Regions from separate parts of the Candidatus Merdisoma sp. HCP28S3_D10 genome, predicted to be linked through region 3. Evidence: predicted binding sites of a transcription regulator. Region 3 holds the regulator's gene; each other region holds the start of a gene.

Region 1 (3,281 bases), 290 kb from region 3:
AATTTTGAAGTGTCCGGGGAGAAGATTGAGGCAGTGCATATGCTGCCGGGATATACTCACAATATTATCAACTTGTCGGAGACAGAGAACCTGGTGACAGTCATGTGGGCCAATGAATCCTTTGATCCGGAGCATCCGGATACTTTTTTTGAACCTGTGGAGGAAAAAGCGTAATGGAGATCAGAACGGATTATTCCGATGTGCATTTTAAGGAAAACGGGAAGCTGAAGCTTCTGATTATTGTGGGGACCAGGCCGGAGATTATCCGTCTGGCGGCTGTGATTAACAAGTGCCGGAAGTATTTTGATGTGGTTCTGGCCCATACGGGACAGAATTATGATTACAATCTGAATGGCATTTTCTTTGAAAACCTGAAGATTGCCAGTCCGGAGGTTTATATGGATGCAGTTGGCGATGATCTGGGCGCGACGGTTGGGAATATTATCAACTGTTCTTATAAGCTGATGAATCAGATCAGGCCGGATGCGCTTTTGATCCTGGGCGACACCAACAGCTGCCTGTCTGCCATTGCGGCGAAGCGCCTGCATATCCCGATTTTTCACATGGAAGCAGGAAACCGCTGTAAGGATGAATGTCTACCGGAGGAGACGAACCGGAGAATCGTGGATATCATTTCCGACGTGAATCTTGCTTATTCAGAGCACGCCAGAAAGTATCTTCATGAGTGCGGGCTGCCGAAGGAGCGGGTCTATGTGACGGGTTCTCCTATGGCGGAGGTATTGCACCAGAATCTGGCTGAGATTGAGAAGTCGGATATTTTGGAGAAGCTGGGCCTGGAACCGCAGAAGTATATCCTGCTGTCTGCCCACAGGGAGGAGAATATTGATACAGAGAAGAATTTCCTTTCCCTGTTTACAGCTATCAACAGGCTGGCTGAGAAATACGATATGCCGATTCTCTATTCCTGTCATCCCCGTTCCAGAAAACGTCTGGAGGCCAGTGGTTTCCAGCTGGATAAGCGGGTGATTCAGCATGAGCCGCTGGGCTTCCATGATTATAATCATCTGCAGATGAACGCTTTTGCGGTGGTATCGGACAGCGGCACCCTGCCGGAGGAGAGCAGCTTTTTTACTTCTGTAGGACGTCCGTTTCCGGCGGTCTGCATCCGTACCAGTACAGAGCGTCCGGAGGCTCTGGATAAGGCCTGCTTTATTCTGGCCGGTATTGATGAAAAGAGCCTTCTGCAGGCGGTGGATACAGCGGTAGAACTGAATCAGGAGCATGATTACGGTATTCCGGTTCCGGATTATGTGGAAGAAAATGTAAGTACAAAGGTTGTGAAGATTATTCAGAGCTACACGGGAGTCGTGGATAAGATGGTCTGGAGAAAATCGTAAGACGGAAAACATATATAACCCGAAACGCTCACAAAAAAACTGTTAAAATATTGACAATCTCACCTGCCAGCGTTAAAATACTCCTTGGAAAGATAACAGATCAACGCTGCAGGCCGTATGGTGATGCTGCTATCTGGTAACTATAAATGGAAAGCAATCATATGACAGGAGGATTTTTATCATGGCAAAGATTTTGACAAGCCCCGGCAAGTATGTACAGGGAGCAGGCGAACTGAAGAAGCTTGGTACCTACGCAAAGACCTATGGAAAGAAGGCTCTGGTGCTGGTGACAGCGTCCGGTCATAAGAGACTGGGAACGATCCTGGAGGATTCATTCCGGGATTCCGGCTGCGAACCGGTTCTGGATTATTTCAACGGAGAGTGCAGCAAGACAGAGATCAACCGTCTGATGGAGGTAATGAAGAAGAACGGCTGCGACCTGGTGATTGGCGTCGGCGGCGGTAAGATTCTGGATACAGCCAAGGCGGTAGCTTATTATGAGAAGGCGCCGGTGCTGATCTGCCCGACCATCGCGTCCACAGACGCTCCCTGCAGCGCACTGTCTGTGATTTATACGGACGCAGGGGTATTTGAGGAGTATCTGTTCCTTCCGGCGAACCCGAATATGGTTCTGATGGATACGGAAATCATCGCCAAGTCCCCGGTTCGTCTGACCGTGTCCGGTATGGGCGACGCGCTGGCGACGTATTTTGAGGCGCGTGCCTGCAAGACCAGCGGGGCAATGACCTGCGCAGGCGGCAAGGTGACGGGAGCGGCGATGGCTCTGGCTAAGCTGTGCTTTGATACCCTGATGGATGAGGGCGTAAAGGCGAAGCTGGCTCTGGAGGCGGGAGCCTGCACCGAGGCAGTAGAGAAGGTGATCGAGGCCAATACCCTGCTCAGCGGCATCGGTTTCGAGAGCGGCGGTCTGGCCGGAGCCCACGCTATCCACAACGGCTTTACCGTTCTGGAGGAGTGCCATCATATGTACCATGGCGAGAAGGTTGCCTTCGGTACCATTACCCAGCTGGTGCTGGAGAATATTCCGGCAGACGAGCTGGAGGATATCATCGACTGGTGTATCGAGCTGGGTCTGCCTGTGACCCTGAAGGAGCTTGGAATTGAGAATCCCACGAAGGAGAAGCTGATGGCGGTTGCCGAGGCTGCCTGCGCGGAAAATGATACTCTGCACAATATGCCCTTTGAGGTAACGCCGGAGTCCGTTTATGCGGCTATCCTGGCTGCAGACCGGTACGGAAAATATTTCCTTGGCGAAGCATAAAACCAAAAACATTTCAGAAGCCGGCGTCTTCTTCCGAAAAAGGAAAAGGCGGCGGCTTTTTTTGACTGTTTTTATAAGAAAGTGGGGAAAAAATCCATTAGAATAAGTAATAATCGGGGCCGGATCCGTTCTTGCAATTCAAAAAATCATGGTTTATACTTTCTTACGTACTAAATGACAAGAAGCCAGGACAGCGGGAGGTACCTTATGAATAATGAGATGATCCATGAACAATACGAAGAAGAGGAGAAGCTGCGGGAGGAATGCGGCGTATTCGGAATCTATGATTTCGACGGCAACGACGTAGCCTCTACGATTTATTACGGCTTATTTGCCCTGCAGCACAGAGGACAGGAGAGCTGCGGTATCGCGGTCAGCGATACGAAGGGACCCAAAGGCGTGGTGAAGAGCCATAAGGGCATGGGACTGGTAAATGAAGTGTTTGCTCCGGAGCAGCTGGACGCCCTGAAGGGCGATATCGGCGTGGGACACACCCGTTACAGTACGGCTGGCAGCAGCACCCGGGAGAACGCCCAGCCCCTGGTATTGAATTATGTAAAAGGAACCTTAGGGTTAGCCCACAACGGCAACTTGGTCAATGCGCCGGAGCTTCGGCGGGAGCTGGAGTATACGGGAGCGAT
Region 2 (3,281 bases), 200 kb from region 3:
TCTTGCACAGCTCGTGATCCATTACACAGCCGTTGCGGGACAGTGCCATATTGATGGTAGCTGCCTGATCCAGAATCGGCATAACTCCTACGTCTACCGGCATGGTAACACCAGCGGAGTAGATAGCGTCCAGCCAGTACTTGAACTGCTCCATATCCCAGCAAAGCTGAGTCATGATGTAGTCAGCGCCGTTGTCCTGCTTCTGCTTCAGAACTGCGATATCGGACTCCAGGCTTCTGCATGCGATGTGTCCCTCCGGGGAACCTGCTACAGCGATCTCAAACTTATCGCCGAACTCATCACGTACAAACTTTACAAGGTCTGTAGCATACTGGAAATCACCACAGGTAGTAGTCTCACCCAGCGGAATATCTCCACGGAGAGCCAGAACGTGATCTACGCCCTCGTTCAGGTACTGCTGCAGCTGATCCTTCATGCCTTCCTTGGTGTTCTTGATTACGGTAAAGTGGGTAACCGGTGTAGTGCCAGCGTTCTTAATCATCTGACATACCTCGCGGTTTGCTCCTACGTTTCCGCCGCCTGCGCCGTATGTACAGGAAATGTAATCCGGCTGATACTTGCACAGATGCTCAATTGTGCCCGGAAGATTCTCCATACCCTTCTCAGTCTTCGGCGGGAAAACCTCGAAAGACAGCGCCATGCGCTCGTTCATGATGTCTGTTAACTTTGTCATTTCAACCAACCTCCATTATTTTGCTATATCAACATTATTGATATCACTTTGATCGTCCGCCTGCCATGCGGACTGCTGCCCCGCTTACGCAGACGGGCAGTTTAACTTTACGACGGAACCGGTCAGGTCTACAAAGGAAATCGTTCCTTCTACCACTACCTCCGCGCCCATAATATCTACCAGGCGCACCTGACTTCCTTCCACGTAAATCTTGCTGACATTCTTCAGCACAACCTCTTCTGTATCCTTCGTGTTCTTATATACAGTTGCCAAACACATAATGATGCCTCCTTATTACTGTACTAAGGAAAGTGCCAGACTCAGATACAGATTGCCCTTGTCAAAATTCTCAATGGCCTTTTCAATCTGTACAGCCACGTCTTCCTTTCCAACCTCGCGGAACTTCTTAGCCACATCTGCCAGCTCAGCCGCATGATGCTTATTATGATCTAACATATAAGAAAGAAGCGCCTCCTGCTCACTGCCCGGCTTATGATCGTGACCGCCGCAGCCGCAGCTGCAGCCCTCATGGCTGTGATCGTGAGTATGCTCATAGCCGTGGTCATGGCAATGCTCATGATCGTGGTCATGCTCGTGTCCGTGACAATGTCCGTGTTCTCCGTCTACCATATGCATCGCATATTCCTCCTTTTATTTAAACTTAAAATTGTGTTAATTTCATGACAATCTTAATACAATTATACCCTCACGGGGGGATTTTATCAAGTCGAATTTGCCCGAATTCTGACCGTAAATTGTTTTTCTTTCCATACATTCCAAACCCGTCAAAATGCAATTGACATTTTTCCGATTTTTTTGTACCCTTAGTAAAAGTGTACACGATAACCCCAATAACTTCAAGCAAAAGGTGTAAAAATGGACAAAACTTTCAACATAACAGGCGCTACAAACCTTACCTGTCTGCTGGGAAATCCTGTTTCCCACAGCATATCCCCCGCCATGCACAACGCTTCCTTCCAGAAACTGGGAATCGACTGTGTATATCTGGCTTTTCCTGTAGATGAAGCGCATTTTGAGCGGGCCATTGACGGACTGATCACTCTGGGGGCCGCAGGCTGGAACTGCACCATGCCCCTGAAACGGCTTATGTACGACCGGGTGGATACCCTTTCCGATTCCGCCCTTTTAAGCGGCGCAGTCAACACCGTCGTAAACCGGGACGGACAGCTCTTTGGCGACAATACCGACGGCTACGGCTTTCTGCAGTCCATGCGGGACGCAGGCTTCTCCTGCGAGGGAAAGCACGCGGTCCTGCTTGGCAGCGGCGGAGCAGCGGCAGCCATTCTGGCCCAGGCAGCCCTGGACGGCACTGCCTTTATCGACGTCTTCGCCCGAAGCGCTTCTGCATCCACCAAACTAATCGCCGAGGAAATCCAGCGGATCCACGCCCGCTGCGACTGCCGGATCCGTCTCTTTGACCTGGAGGACAACACTTCACTCAGGCACTGTCTGGACGAGGCCGACGTCCTCATCAACGCCTCCTCCGTAGGCATGGCTCCCCGTACAGACGCTTCCCTGATCCCGGATCCCGCTTTCTTCCATCTGGGTCTGGTGGTGGGCGACGTCATCTACAATCCCCGGGAAACCCTGCTTCTGCGCACCGCAAAGGAAGCAGGCTGCCACACCTTCAACGGTATGTACATGTTGCTCCATCAGGGCGCTAAGGCCTTTGAACGTTGGACCGGTCGGGAAATGCCTGTGGAATATATCCGGGAACGTTATTTCCGCTAGAAGATTCTCTTTCCGGATAATACAAAATTTCCCAGAAGCCAGAACAGCAGAAGATGTGACGGATAAAACCAGTAAAAGAAATACCGGGGCTGACGCCCTCTTCTTCCGTTATACAGAAGCAGAGCCAGAAAGCCAGGCAGGGCGTACAGCTCCATTTTTTCTCCCAGGATCAATAACAGCCAGGACAGGGCCAGCGCCGGAATTCTCTGTTCCCGTAACAGATACATCAGGACGATTACCAGGACGCCGGTGGCCCCATAGTCCGTATGGCCAAGCTCCGCCAGGGCTGCGGCCGCTCCCAGAGCCAGAAGCCCTCTCCATTCTCTTCCTGCGCTTCTCTGGAAAGTCCAGATTACCAGCAGTCCGAGCAGCAGGGTAAAGAACACATTCTGATGATTCCACCAGAAAACGGTATTGTGAAGAGCCAGGTTAAAGGGCAGTTCAGAGATCAATGCAAAAACGGCCAGTCTCTGCGCGTATTTCCAGGTATCCCGGGTATGGACCGCTCCCTCCACCAGCAGAAAGCAGAAAATCGGGAAGGCAGAGCGTCCCATATATCGCAGTATCCGATCGGTGTTCCACCACAATCCCACATTCTGCACAAAGCCTGCCATGGGAGAATTGCCATAGCCATTCAGGACAAAAACTTCCATCAGGCTGGCTCCCACATGGTCCATAAACATTAAGAAAATGGCAAGCCATTTCAGAGTGCTTCCTGAAAATGGCCTGCCTGCATTTGTTTTATTCATGCTTTTCGGCAACCTCTCCCTGTTTCTTATAGATCGAATCTGCCGGCACCACGCCGCGCACGGAGGACAGAGGATAGATATTGGTA
Region 3 (3,281 bases):
ACCTTGGATCCCAGTGTGAAGGATCCGCTGTCAGCCTCCAGAAGTCCATTCAGAATCTTCAGAATGGTGGTTTTTCCGGTTCCGTTATTTCCGATGAGGGCTACCCGTTCTCCACGCTTTACTTCAAAGCTGAGATCCGTAAAGAGCGTCTGACTGCCGAAGGCTTTGGAAAGTCCTTCTACGGTCAGGACATCGTTTCCGCTGACCACCTTGGGCTCCAGGGTAATATGCATCTCGGAGCGCACCTCGCTGGGCTTTTCCAGGACCTCCATTTTATCCAGCATTTTTTCCCGGCTTTCCGCCCGCTTGATGGACTTTTCCCGGTTAAAGGATTTCAGCTTCTGAATGACCTCTTCCTGATGGCGGATTTCTCGCTGCTGATTCAGCCAGGCGTTCATGCGGGCTTCCCGAAGCTGTGTCTTTTTTGCGGCGTAATCGGTATAATTTCCCTGAAAAGAGGTTACCTCGCCGGCGTCGATTTCAATGATTTTCGTAGCAATTCGATTTAAAAAGTAACGGTCATGGGCAACCACCAAAACAGCGCCGTCATAATTCAGTAGAAAGGTTTCCAGCCAGGCAATGGAATTCATGTCCAGATGGTTGGTGGGCTCGTCCAGCATAATGAGATCCGGATGGGACAAAAGAAGCTTACCCAGGGATACACGGGTCTTCTGACCGCCGGAGAGGGTATTGACCTGCTTCTCGAATTCCTCCTCTTCAAAGCCCAGTCCCTTCAGGACGCCGACTACTTCGCTTTTATAGGCATAACCGTTCTTTAACTCAAATTCATGGTTCAGACGGGTATACTGATCGAGAGCTGTCTCAAGGGCTGCGCCGGAAAGCTCCTTCATCTGCGCTTCCAACTCCCGGATACGCTCTTCCAGGTCGATGACGTCCTGCTTGACCGTCAGAAGCTCCTGATAGATACTGTGGTCACTATTCAAATCCTGATGTTGGGCCAGATAACCAATGGTTTTCCCTTTGGCTAAGATCACTTCGCCGGAGTCTGCTTCCATTTCCCCGATGATAATTTTCAGGAGGGTAGACTTGCCCGCACCGTTGATGCCGACAATGGCAGCCTTTTCCCGATCCTCAATATGGAAGGACGCATTTCTTAAAATGACGTCGGTTCCGAATGCTTTGTTTATATTCTGACATGCTAATATCATAAAAGTACCTCTGTTTTTGACTCTTTTTTCTCACATGAAGTCTATTATAGCGAAAATTACAGGAATGAACAAGATAAAGATTGACAAAAAATTTGCTAATCGCTTATAATAAAGACAGGTTTGAAATGATTTATTGAGGGATGTGTAAAGGAAAATGGAAGAGAGAGAAATCTCAAAAGCAGTGATTAAGCGTCTGCCGCGTTATTATCGTTATCTGGGTGAACTGATGGAAAACGGAGTAGAAAGAATCTCCTCCGGAGAGCTCAGCACGAGAATGAGCGTGACGGCGTCACAAATCCGGCAGGATCTGAATAATTTCGGCGGCTTCGGCCAGCAGGGCTACGGCTACAACGTAAAATACCTGTATGAAGAAATCGGAAAGATTCTCGGTCTGGATAAAAAACACAATATGATTATCATTGGCGGCGGTAATCTGGGACAGGCACTGGCCAATTATGTGGATTTTGAAAAGCGCGGTTTTTACATAAAGGGTATCTTCGATGTAAATCCGGTGCTGAAGGGCTTAAGTGTCCGTGGCATTCAGATTCATATGCTGGAGGATCTGGAAGATTTTATCCGGGATGAGGAGATACAGATTGCAGCGCTGACATTGCCGAAGTCTAAGGCAGAAGAGATGACAAAGCTTCTGGTTCAGTACGGAATCAAGGCTATCTGGAATTTTGCCCATATTGATCTGGATGTTCCGTCGGATGTACTGGTGGAGAATGTACATCTGTCAGAGAGCCTGATGCAGCTTTCTTATAACATTACCAGATATGAGAAGGAACACCCGTGTTCCTGATGGAATTGTAAGAAAAAGGGAAAGGGAGCTTTCGTGGCTCCCTTTTGCATATAACGCATATAGTAAAGCAGTGAGGAGTGTCAGAAGTGAAAAATTATAAGCGTGTAGCAGCTTATGTGGATTTGGATGCCATAGAAGATAATTTTGAGGCTATGAAGGCCAACTTAAAAGAGAATACCAGAATTGCGGCTGTGGTGAAGGCTAACGGCTACGGCCACGGGGCGGTTCCTATTGCCCGGATGATAGAGGATAAGGATTATCTGTGGGGCTTTGCGGCGGCTACCATTGAGGAGGCTGTGGAGCTTCGGAAAAACGGAATCTGCAAGCCGATATTGATTTTGGGCTATGTATTTCCGGAGGATTATCCGGAGCTGGTGCGACTGGATATCCGGCCGACCGTGTTCCGTCTGGACATGGCACGGGAGCTTTCAGAGGAAGCTATCCGCCAGGGAAAAGAAGTCCGGGTGCATATAAAGCTGGATACTGGCATGAGCCGGATTGGGTTTGCGGACACAGAGGAAAGCGTAAAGATGGTCTGCGAGATAGGAAAGCTTCCCGGCATCATCCTGGAAGGCCTGTTTACTCATTTTTCCAAATCTGACGAGACGGATAAGACAGCGACCGAAAAGCAGCTGGCTCGGTATCGTGCTTTTTGCGCTGCCTGCGAAGCAGCCGGTGCAAAATTTCAGATTCATCACTGCTCCAACAGTGCCGGGATCATTGACCTGCCGGAGGCCAATCTGGATATGGTGCGTGCAGGGATTACTGTATATGGTCTGTACCCTTCCGATGAAGTGAAAAAGGAGCTGGTTCCGCTCCGACCGGCTATGGAAATGAAGAGCCATATCGTCCATGTAAAGAAAATTGCGCCGGGAACCGAGGTCAGCTACGGCGGCATCTATACAGCGGAATCGACGCGTAAGATAGCAACCGTTCCGGTAGGCTACGCGGACGGCTATCCCAGAAGCCTGTCGAATAAGGGCTGTGTGCTGGTGGCCGGAAAACGGGCACCTATCTGTGGCAGAGTCTGTATGGATCAGATGATGGTGGATGTGACGGAGATACCGGAGGCGGTTCCCGGTATGGAAGTTACAATTTTTGGAAAAGACGGGGAGGAGTTCCTGTCTGTGGATGAGCTGGCAGAGCTGTCCGGACGGTTTAATTATGAATTCGTTTGTGATCTGTCCCAGAGAGTGCCCCGGATTTATTTGCGGCATGGAAAAATCTGTGAGATTCACGATTTTTATGCCTGAAAGGGAATAGAACAGAATCCTGGTATACACACCGAAATTTTGGAAATACTGGAGAAA

The links. Region 3 encodes Rex, which represses fermentation and respiration genes when NADH is low (regulators of the CRP and FNR family bind a similar motif). Its sites were predicted from a motif close to ATTGTTAANTANTTAACAAT; they were not measured.
Region 1: a site for Rex is predicted at 1,397-1,416, ahead of ACTNCH_RS08095 (glycerol dehydrogenase). Genes of this name have one in related genera too.
Region 2: a site for Rex is predicted at 1,363-1,382, ahead of ACTNCH_RS07625 (cobalt transporter). Genes of this name have one in related genera too.

The regions. Positions count from the first base shown of each region.
Region 1 covers NZ_JBQHTG010000002.1:594,450-597,730, reverse strand. Annotated here, with positions in the region: gene ACTNCH_RS08105 (capsular polysaccharide biosynthesis protein CapF) at 1-174, shown strand, start outside; gene wecB (non-hydrolyzing UDP-N-acetylglucosamine 2-epimerase) at 174-1,358, shown strand; gene ACTNCH_RS08095 (glycerol dehydrogenase) at 1,540-2,640, shown strand; gene purF (amidophosphoribosyltransferase) at 2,848-3,281, shown strand, end outside.
Region 2 covers NZ_JBQHTG010000002.1:501,995-505,275, forward strand. Annotated here, with positions in the region: gene ACTNCH_RS07615 (methylenetetrahydrofolate reductase) at 1-694, opposite strand, end outside; gene ACTNCH_RS07620 (CooT family nickel-binding protein) at 779-973, opposite strand; gene ACTNCH_RS07625 (cobalt transporter) at 989-1,330, opposite strand; gene aroE (shikimate dehydrogenase) at 1,571-2,446, shown strand; gene ACTNCH_RS07635 (TraX family protein) at 2,443-3,195, opposite strand; gene ACTNCH_RS07640 (acyltransferase) at 3,188-3,281, opposite strand, start outside.
Region 3 covers NZ_JBQHTG010000002.1:305,095-308,375, forward strand. Annotated here, with positions in the region: gene ACTNCH_RS06560 (ABC-F family ATP-binding cassette domain-containing protein) at 1-1,169, opposite strand, end outside; gene ACTNCH_RS06565 (redox-sensing transcriptional repressor Rex) at 1,324-1,971, shown strand; gene alr (alanine racemase) at 2,058-3,224, shown strand.